Regions from separate parts of the Paenibacillus sp. J22FR21 genome, predicted to be linked through region 1. Evidence: a T-box and tRNA genes for the amino acid it is inferred to sense, from the RefSeq annotation. Region 1 holds a T-box; the other holds one or more tRNA genes.

Region 1 (4,903 bases):
CTTCTCTATATGGGATGGCTGACTTGGAGGAGCAAGCCGGCAAATCGGGACTCATCATCCGCCGAGGCTCTCGGAGCGAAGAAGCAAATCGCTTTTGCAGCGTCGGTATCGCTCCTCAATCCGCATGCGATTCTGGATACAATCGGCGTCATTGGGACAGGCTCCCTGCAGTATAGCGGTGCCGAGAAAGTGCTCTTCACGGTGGCCTGCGTAGTCGTTTCGTGGCTCTGGTTTACCAGTCTGGCCGCGGCCGGCCGACTAACGGGCAGCCTGGACAAATCAGGGCGAATCATGATTGCGCTGAACAAAGTTTCCGCTGTTGTCATGTGGGGGACGGCTGTTTATTTGTTTGTTACTTTGGTGAGTAAGTAAAGAGTGAGAGAAGAGGAAAGAACCGTCAGGGCAAAGGGCCTTGGCGGTTCTTCTTGTTCTGACTTTGAAAGGTAGTTAGGCGCGTAAATGTTGCAGCAAATGCAACATCCTACCCATCACACAGGTCAAAACCAGCCCTAATGTTGCATGAATTGCAACATTTTAATGAAATTAGGCAGCTAAGAAGCCATAGGAGGTGAAAATGTTGTATGACATGCAACATCTCCCCGATGATCCACTTTTGCGAAGGAAATGTTGCACAAAAGGCAGCATTTGAACAAACGGGGCCCCCACATTCGGTTAGGAGTTGCATAAAAGGGAACCACAAACGGATACGCCATACTTGCGAGGTGATCCAGCATTAGCTGCAGCTGCAGCTAAAGCTACAGCTGAGCCCGGCTATTCAATAGAGCCGCTTCTTCCTCCTCAATGCGTTTGGGATCAATGCGTTCGAATAACAGCGATAAGCTCTGAATCTGCTGATTAGCCGGAACGGTAATAAGGTTCCAAGCAGGCTGCCCGAGGGAGAGGAAGGTTCGGATACGCTCACAGGAGAAGGGGATGAACGGCTGCAGCAGATTGGCCAAATTCGCTATGATCCCTACGCAGGTATGAAGTGTAAAGCCGCAATCCTCCCGATTCTCCTTGATCTGTACCCATGGCTTCTGCTCATCGAAATATTTGTTGGCCTGCCGGATTTGAGCGAAGATCAGCTCCAGCGCTTCTTTCAAGCGGCCTTCTTCAATTAGAGCCCCGGACTCCAGGTACAGCTCCGTAAGAATCTGCTTCCACTCTTCGCTAAGCTCGCCTGCGGGAACGCGTCCATCGAATGATTTGGCGATAAAAGCGAGCGTGCGGTTCACGAAATTACCGAATGCGCCGAGCAGCTCCCCATTATGACTGTGGATAAACTCCCGCCAAGAGAAATCCGTATCCCGTCTCTCAGGGCCATTGGCGATGAGAAAATAACGGATGGAGTCCGGCTGATACCGGCTCATGATGTCAGGCACCCAGACCGCCCAATTGCGGCTGGTCGAGAACTTCTTCCCTTCCAGCGTCATGTATTCGCAGGAAATAATCCGATCCGGCACATGCAGTCCGCCTCCACCCAGAAGTACGGCAGGCCAAATTAACGTATGGAAGGGGATATTGTCTTTGCCATGCACATAATAAGCCGTTATAGTCGCTCCTCCATCCTTCCAGAAGGACTCCCAGCTTCCGCCGGTCTCAGCAGCCCACTGCTTACTGGCCGAGAGATAACCGCTGACCGCTTCGATCCAGACATAGATTTTCTTATCCTTGAAGCCTTCAATCGGTACATCGACCCCCCAGTCTAGATCTCTCGTTGCCGCTCGATCAAGAAGGCCTTCTTCTAAGTAACGCCTAGTCAGTTGAACGGCGTTCTCTCGCCATCCATGCGACTTGTCAGCATAGGCCGCCAACTCATCTTGGAAACGGGAGAGCGCGAGATAGTAGTGCTCCGTAGGTCGTACGGTAGGGGGATTGCCGCAAATTTTGCATGACTTATCCAATAGATCCGCTGGGTCGAGTATGGTGGAGCAAGCATCGCATTGATCACCTCTGGCGCGGCTCCCGCACACGGGACATATGCCTTCTACGTAGCGGTCCGGCAGAAACCGTCTATCCGTCTCGCAGTAGGTCTGCTGAATCGTTTTCTTATATAAATGGCCATTCTCGAGCAGCTTTAGGAAGATCTCCTGCACGACCTGATGATGGAAGGGCTGATCCGTCCGCGTATAGAGGTCATAGGTGAAGCCAAGCTGTGCGAAGCAATCGGCAAATTCCTGATGATAGCGGTCCGCAATATCACTCGGCTTGACGCCTTCTTGAATCGCTTGAACCGCGACAGGAGTGCCGTGACAATCGCTTCCTGATACGTACAAAACTTGCTCGCCCTTGGAACGGTAATAGCGTGCCAGAACATCTCCGGGTAATAAGCTCGCCAATCGCCCCAAATGCAAGGAACCATTCGCATACGGCCAAGCGCCGCCAATAAATACAGGTGCCATCCACATTCCCTCCTTTTATAGAAAACAGAAAACAGAAAAAGCCCTCGTCCCGAAGGGACGAGAGCTGTGCTCACGTGGTACCACCCAATTGTATGAACGCCTCGCAGCATTCACCTCTTCGGGTACGTCGCGGTTTGCGAGTATACCCTAGCACGGTAACGGGTGCAGGATCCGGCGCAGCCTACGCCCATTGAGGGTTCGGTGCTCAGCTCAGAGACCATATTCTCGCGGTTATTCTTTACCCCTTCGCACCGGCCGGGGCTCTCTGTTAAAGACATCAACGCGATACTCTTTCTCTTCACAGCTTTTATTTGAATATTCAGCTTATTCGAGATTATAGTACACAATATTTTCCAAGTCAAGAACTCTTATGAGGGTACAATATGCCGCTCCGAATCGAATTGTGCGAATTAGCTCTTGCGCCTATTTTCCATATAATGCTAGCATTTAGGATGGTAGACTTCCAAACAAAGCGGAGGGATCATAGCATGCTGCAGCAGCACAAGGATATGATTCAAATGAACAAAGAAGGCTGGAATAAAGTGGCGAATCAGTTTTTTGAAGGCTCATTCGAACGTCTATCCTATGGTGCCTACGCCCTCACGGAGGAAGAATTAAACTTGCTAGGGACGATAGCAGACTGCGCGATCGTCGAAGTAGGTTGCGGAAGCGGGCATACGTTGGAATACCTGGCCAACCGGGGAGCGCGCGAGCTCTGGGGCGTTGATTTGTCGGGTGCCCAGATTGAGACGGCTAAGCAGGTTGTCTCTAAATTGGACAAGCCGGTCGTCCTCATTGAAGCGCCTATGGAAGAGATGTCGGAGCTGCCGGAGAACTATTTTGACAAAGCGGTATCGATCTATGCACTCGGCTGGACTGTGGATTTGCCGCGGACGTTAAGTCATATTCACAGAAGCTTGAAGCCGGGCGGCATCTTCGTGTTTAGCTGGGAGCATCCCGTACATAGTGTGGTGGAATACAGCGATGAAGTGTTGAAATTCAGACGCTCCTATGTGTCAGAGAGCTTCGAACGGCATGAGGCTTGGCGAGGTACACCGATTGTGATGCACAATCGGAAGGTGAGTACGTTCATCAACGCCTTGATCCGCGCCGGATTCGTCATCGATGCTGTTATTGAAGAGTCTGAGGTGGATGAAGGAGACACGGTCAATCCGGCAAAATGGTACTCCGGAACAAAGGCACGCATCATCCCATCAACGCTCATTATTAAATGTCATAAATCCCGGGTCGAAGGAGAACCGAGCTAATGGATATTTTTATACTAGGCGCGTCAGGGATATCGTTCCTTCTTGTTGCGCTGCTAACTCCGCTGCTCATCTGGGGATTGCGCACGCTGAAGCTAACGCAGCCGATACGTGCAGAATTGCCGCCGGATCATCAAGCGAAACGCGGTACGCCGCTGATGTCGGGATTAATCCTGTTAATTGGCATTATGGTATCGGTCTACGTGCATCCCCAGCCGATGGTGCTGTTTATTGGCACAACGTTTGTTTTATTCGGCATCGTGGGGTTCCTGGATGATTTTCGCAAGGCTGCATTTCAAGATCCACAAGGCATTTCCGGCAAAATGAAGCTGGTCCTTCAGTTCACCTTTGCCTGTATGCTGCTGCTTGTATTGCTTCAGCAATTCGAGTTAAGCACCGATATTATGATATTTCGGGGCTTCTCGCTGGACTTACCGCCGTGGCTATATCTGGTGATCATGCTGCTGTTCATTGTGGGCTCGGCTAATGCCATTAACTTTACCGATGGATTGGACGGGCTGTTGATTAACGTTGCGATCCCGACCTTTTTCTTCTTCTTCGTTATCTCCGAGAGAGTCGAAGTGCAGACGTTCTCTCTGGTCATGATCGGTTGTCTGTTGGGACTGTTTATCTATAATATTTACCCTGCAAAAGCATTTATGGGCGATACGGGCTCACTTGCGATAGGCGGTTCACTCACCTTCCTAGCAGTCATCGAGAAGGTAGAGATTCTGATTCCGATTCTGTTCATTATCTATCTGGCCGAGCAGCTGTCTGTGATTCTGCAGGTGTGGTATTACAAGAAGACGAAGCTGCGAATCTTCCGCATGGCTCCGATTCATTATCATTTTAGCTTGAAATATGGGTGGAGCGAGAACAAAATCGTCATGATCTTCGGGTTTGTGTCGTGGCTGGCAGCGTTTGTTTCGTGGTTGCTGTGGAAATATGTGATGTGAGGATGCGAGAGGCTGCCGAGGGGCAGCCTTTCGTATTGTCACGTGGCGCGGATAGCTGGGATGGGAAGCAGATGTGATGCGTTAGCTGTTGAATGTTGCACAATGTGCAACATAATGGAGTAAAACTAGTCCAATTCTTGAAGATGTTGCACAATATGCAACATTCCCAACAAGAGAGGGCCTCTGGGAGCTCATCTGCTGAGAAATGTTGCATTCCATGCAACAATTGCAGCATTTCGTGCTTGGATCGTCTGATTTGTTGCATATTGTGCAACATTCC
Region 2 (4,903 bases), on a different contig from region 1:
GCATGCACAATAAGCTGCATCAGCTCTCAGGCGGTGAACAGCAGCGGGTTGCAATCGCGATTTCGCTGTCAAACCGGCCGAAGCTGCTGCTTGCCGATGAACCGACAGGCTCCGTCGATACGCGTACTTCAGATCTCATCATGGATATCTTCCGCAGACTTAATCGCGAGATCGGCATTACGATTGTTATCGTTACGCATGATTTATCGTTAGCCGGTAAGGTTGACCGTGTCGTGGCGATTCGGGATGGATTAACCAGTACCGAATTTATTAAGCGGAACCCGAATCTGGACGATAAAGATCAGATAGGCGACCATTCGACTCTCGGCGGCGCTGAGGCCATCCATGAAGAATATGTCGTCGTTGACCGGGTAGGCAGACTTCAAATTCCGAAATCGTATTTAACAGCCTTACAAATTACAGATAAAGCATCAATGGAATTTGACGGTGAGCGCATCATTATCTCGCCGCCTAAATCACTGGAGGGGTAGAACCAATGGAGAAGAAGGTAAGACGTTCACGGGGAAAACTAATTATGAGGACTTCTGCTTTGGCGGTTACAGCAGGCCTACTGGTATCAAGTCTTGCAGCATGCAGCAAGGGAGACAGCGGCAATGAAGCAGAGCGTCATGTACTGAGAATCGGCTTTATGTATTCCAATTCCGATAATGAACCTTATCTGCGTCAACAGTTCACGGATGGTTACGAACTAACGCATCCGAATATCGACATCGAAATCGCTGCCGCAATCAACTATGACGACCAGCGTTTCGAAGAGCCCGATCCGAACAAGAAGCAGCCAGACCCCTATGAGAAGCTGAAAGAGATGATCAACGGCAAGAACCCTGTCGATGTTGTTGTACTGGAATCTTCTTATTTGAAACGTCTGGTAGAAGACAATCTGCTTAAACAGCTGGACCCTCTGATCCAAGAGAGTGAATTTGATATCGAGGATTTCGTACCGACGGTTATCGATGGTATCAAGGATGCGGGAGGCGGCAGCCTCTATGCGCTTACGCCGACCTTCAATGCTTCAGCGCTCTATTACAATAAGAAGTTGTTTACTGATGCCGGTGTTACGCCGCCGACAGACGGCATGACTTGGACAGATATCCTTACGAAGGCCAAACAGGTAGCGAAGGGCGAAGGGGCAGAGCGTAAATTCGGCTTCTCGTTCAATCGTTGGAGCGGAGACCCGTTCTGGGATTCGCAAACCTACTCGGCACCTCTTCAGCTTAAGATGTTTGACAATAAAGCAGAGAAGATGACCGTAGATACACCGCAATGGCGCAAAGTGTGGAGTGAAGTAGCCGCATTGTACCAAGAGAAAATCGTACCTACCCAAGAAGATATGAACAACGGTGGCGGCGGTGGCATTGCCAGGGACAAAGAAGTCGCATTTAACCCGTTCCAGAACGATCTATTCATCAGCGGTCGCATCGCCATGATGATCGGCGGCTATGACTATGTGAATGAGCTGTCCAGAGCGAAAGATTATGCCACTAAGAACCCTAAGATTCCATCCCCGGATTGGGATGTCGTGACGATCCCGACTTTCGAGGAAGCTCCTGGTATTGGCGGCAGCATCTACTTGAACAATCTAATGGCGATCAGCGCCAATGCACAGAACAGCGACGATGCTTGGGACTTCATCCAGTTCAACAACAGCAAGGAATGGGCGAAGCTGAAATCCCGCAGCACGTATGAGATGGTAGCGCGCAAATCGTTCCTGAAGCCGAAGGACGGCATGAACTATAACATCGAGGCCTTCTACACCCTTAAACCGATTCCACCGCAGGATATCACGCTTGAGAAGCTCTACCGCGAGAAGCCGAACCTCTATCAGGTTCAACAGTTTGCACAGCCACTCTTCCAGGAAGTCATACAAAAGAAGAAATCCGTCGAAGAGGCGCTTAAAGAATGGCAGACCAAAGGGGATGCCATGCTGCAGAAGATCAAGGACAATCCGAATGGTCCGCTTGAGCCGGTTGATGGCGGAGGCGGCGTAGGCATTAATGTTTACGGCGGTAAAGGCTAAATCATAGTGGAGCAACCGCATTGGCGCATCTTGCGTCGATGCGGTTTTTTATATCTTTGTCGGATCGTTCAGAGCCGATGCTTGTTTTTTCCGAAAATGGGGCATTCTAAGCGAAACGGCGAAGAAGGGAGTAAGTGACATGAAGTGGATATATTGGGGGCGTCTGTATGAAACCAAATTTCAAGCCGGATGTCTGGTTAGACGGATGGAAAACGACTGGTGGGTATACGGTTATGAATGTCCGCAAGAGATCGAAGTATTTCGTTCGCGCAAAGGAAGATTCGGCGTTCGATTTCTGCCATAAAAATATACTTGACTTATTCATGCATCATATAGTATATTATTTCTTGTCGCCATTGAATGATTTGTAGTGAATGAGTGTTATCGCGGGGTGGAGCAGCTCGGTAGCTCGTCGGGCTCATAACCCGAAGGCCGCAGGTTCAAATCCTGCCCCCGCAACCAACCTTTCGATTATTATCGTAAGGGCCCTTAGCTCAGTTGGTTAGAGCGGTCGGCTCATAACCGATTGGTCGGGGGTTCGAGTCCCTCAGGGCCCACCATTCCACAATCATGAACATGCCGGGGTGGCGGAACTGGCAGACGCACAGGACTTAAAATCCTGCGGTGGGTGACCACCGTACGGGTTCGATTCCCGTCCTCGGCATCCAACAAGAAACCTTGATGAATCAAGGTTTTTTCTATTTTATATGGTGCTTGTACGTATACTTAAAACATCAAATCCTGTGCGTTTAAACTTACCACACAGGATTTTCGTAAAAGCTTATAATACCTCCTTTGCAGTATCTGACTAAATCAGATAATCAAGGGAGGTATTTTTGTTATGCGTATCACGAAAGTTAAAAAAACAGCGCCAGCAACAATGGAGTTGCTTGAGAAAGACTTTTTTGGCAGCACTAATTATTGAACCAAATTAAAGACATCAGCCCCCTAATAAAGAGAGCGTTAGCTAAGGAACGGGCCACCTTGGCAACATTCATCGATGTGTGTGACTTCCTATAAAACACTACATTCGCTTTTTCATAGTCATAGTCCTCCATTGAAATTGAGTAATAAATAAATCTCCAATGGTGGTGCTAAAAACATATAAAAGTAACAATCAATGACGAATGGTTTCCATGACCAAATAGCAAATCGTGGAATATAGGGGAGCCATATTTGATATTAATTATAGCCTATTAAAATTCAACTACAAAATGAACTCTCTTTTGACATTTTCAACGACAATCTACCTAGATGAAATTACCATATCGTTCTACTAGATTGTAATTTTTTATTTTTTTGAATATAAGTTAATATATTTGTACACAAGTTTTGAAATATAAAGGTTCCAGCTCGAAGAGAGCTGGAACCTTTTTTCGTTGTTGAGGTGTTTTATGGAACGGCTGCCCGTCAAAGAATAGCCGTTTTTTGCTAGCTTGATTCCAATCAAAATAAAGAGGCGTAGGAGAGGGCTGCAATATGTTTCGTCCGAAAATCGTAGAATAGTTCATTTTCTCCGTTTGCTTCTGACTCTAAAATACAAGTTGACAATGAATAAACGCTTGCTGCGTTACAATCCGTACGACGAGATGTTGGGAGGGGATTAACAAGCTTGCCCTGATGATAGACCATGAATGTTTTCACAAAATATACCACAGAAGGGATAATAATATGAACAAGCACAATCTGAAATCACGCCTGGCATCGCGTCTGACTGCTTTGGTTCTTAGTATTTTGCTAGTGGCACTAACACTACTGCCCGCCACTGCTTTCGCAGATACCCCTACCGAAGGCGATCCCTTCCAAGGCGAGATTCTATTCCCCTTCAATGAGGGGAATGGCTCGAGCTCCAGTGCCCTGTCGGGCGATCTATCAGCGACATTAAACAACTACGCTTGGAATCCAAATGGCCGAGGCAATACTTCCGCGTTCTCCAATGACCAAGCAGGCCAGAACGGAATTACAATCGACTACGGCACTCCTTTCGCGAGTGTAAATGATCTTACGATGGGCGTTTGGGTGAAGCCCGCAGCCCCCAATTCCGGACAAACCAGTTCTTTAATGGCCCCGCCTTATGCTGGTACTACAGGCAATTGGGGATTCAGTAGTGGAGAAATCTGGTGGAGTATCAACTGGGGCACCAGTGCAAACAACTTCGCTGACACAAGTATAAGCTTCCTGTCTTATGGATCGAATGGTTCCGAATGGGATGGCGGCCTCTCAGCGCCGGCAGGCAATCTGGCAGATGGAAACTGGCATTATTTGGCATACAGCTTAAGTGCAACTGCGAAAACGATCGCTCTGTATGTAGACGGCAATCTGATCGGCGAGAAAGATTATAGTTCCCTATATCCAGTCAATCTGCAAGCTTACAAATGGTTCGGAGGGAATGGGTACCAGGCTAAGTCGTACACCGGCCTGTTGGATGAGCTTTCCGTTTTCCCTTCTGTTCTGGGTGACTCTGCGCATGAAGCACTATATAACAGAGCACCTAATACTAGCAATCCTAGCAATCCGGGCAATCCTGGCGATTCTCTCCAAGGCGAGATTCTATTCCCCTTCAATGAGGGAAATGGTTCGACCTCCAGCGCCAATTCCGGTGAGCTGACAGCCACATTGAACAACTATGTATGGGATATCGATCACAATGGCCGGGGCGATACTTCCGCGATTACCAATGACCAAACAGGCCAGAACGGGCTGACGATCGACTACGGTACTCCGTTCGCGAGTGTAAATGAACTTACGATGGGCGTTTGGGTGAAACCCTCTGCTCCCACTCCTGGATCATCCAGTTATTTAATGGCTCCGCCTTATGCCGGTACCACTGGCAGTTGGGGGTTAAATGCCGGAGAAATCTGGTGG

What was found. The T-box of region 1 lies ahead of metG (methionine--tRNA ligase). A T-box ahead of a tRNA ligase gene usually reads a tRNA of that ligase, here a tRNA-Met.
Region 2: it encodes a tRNA-Met, which carries the amino acid that the T-box ahead of metG (methionine--tRNA ligase) is inferred to sense. The anticodon was not compared.

What each region holds. Positions count from the first base shown of each region.
Region 1 is NZ_JBWDNJ010000007.1:174,899-179,801, forward strand. Features, by position in the region: gene AC0YNS_RS23995 (LysE/ArgO family amino acid transporter) at 1-372, shown strand, start outside; gene metG (methionine--tRNA ligase) at 756-2,402, opposite strand; T-box leader at 2,453-2,713, opposite strand; gene AC0YNS_RS24005 (class I SAM-dependent methyltransferase) at 2,891-3,670, shown strand; gene mraY (phospho-N-acetylmuramoyl-pentapeptide-transferase) at 3,670-4,623, shown strand.
Region 2 is NZ_JBWDNJ010000001.1:235,188-240,090, forward strand. Features, by position in the region: gene AC0YNS_RS01080 (ABC transporter ATP-binding protein) at 1-491, shown strand, start outside; gene AC0YNS_RS01085 (ABC transporter substrate-binding protein) at 497-2,038, shown strand; gene AC0YNS_RS01090 (hypothetical protein) at 2,178-2,342, shown strand; tRNA gene AC0YNS_RS01095 (tRNA-Met) at 2,424-2,500, shown strand; tRNA gene AC0YNS_RS01100 (tRNA-Ile) at 2,522-2,598, shown strand; tRNA gene AC0YNS_RS01105 (tRNA-Leu) at 2,617-2,702, shown strand; gene AC0YNS_RS01110 (LamG-like jellyroll fold domain-containing protein) at 3,710-4,903, shown strand, end outside.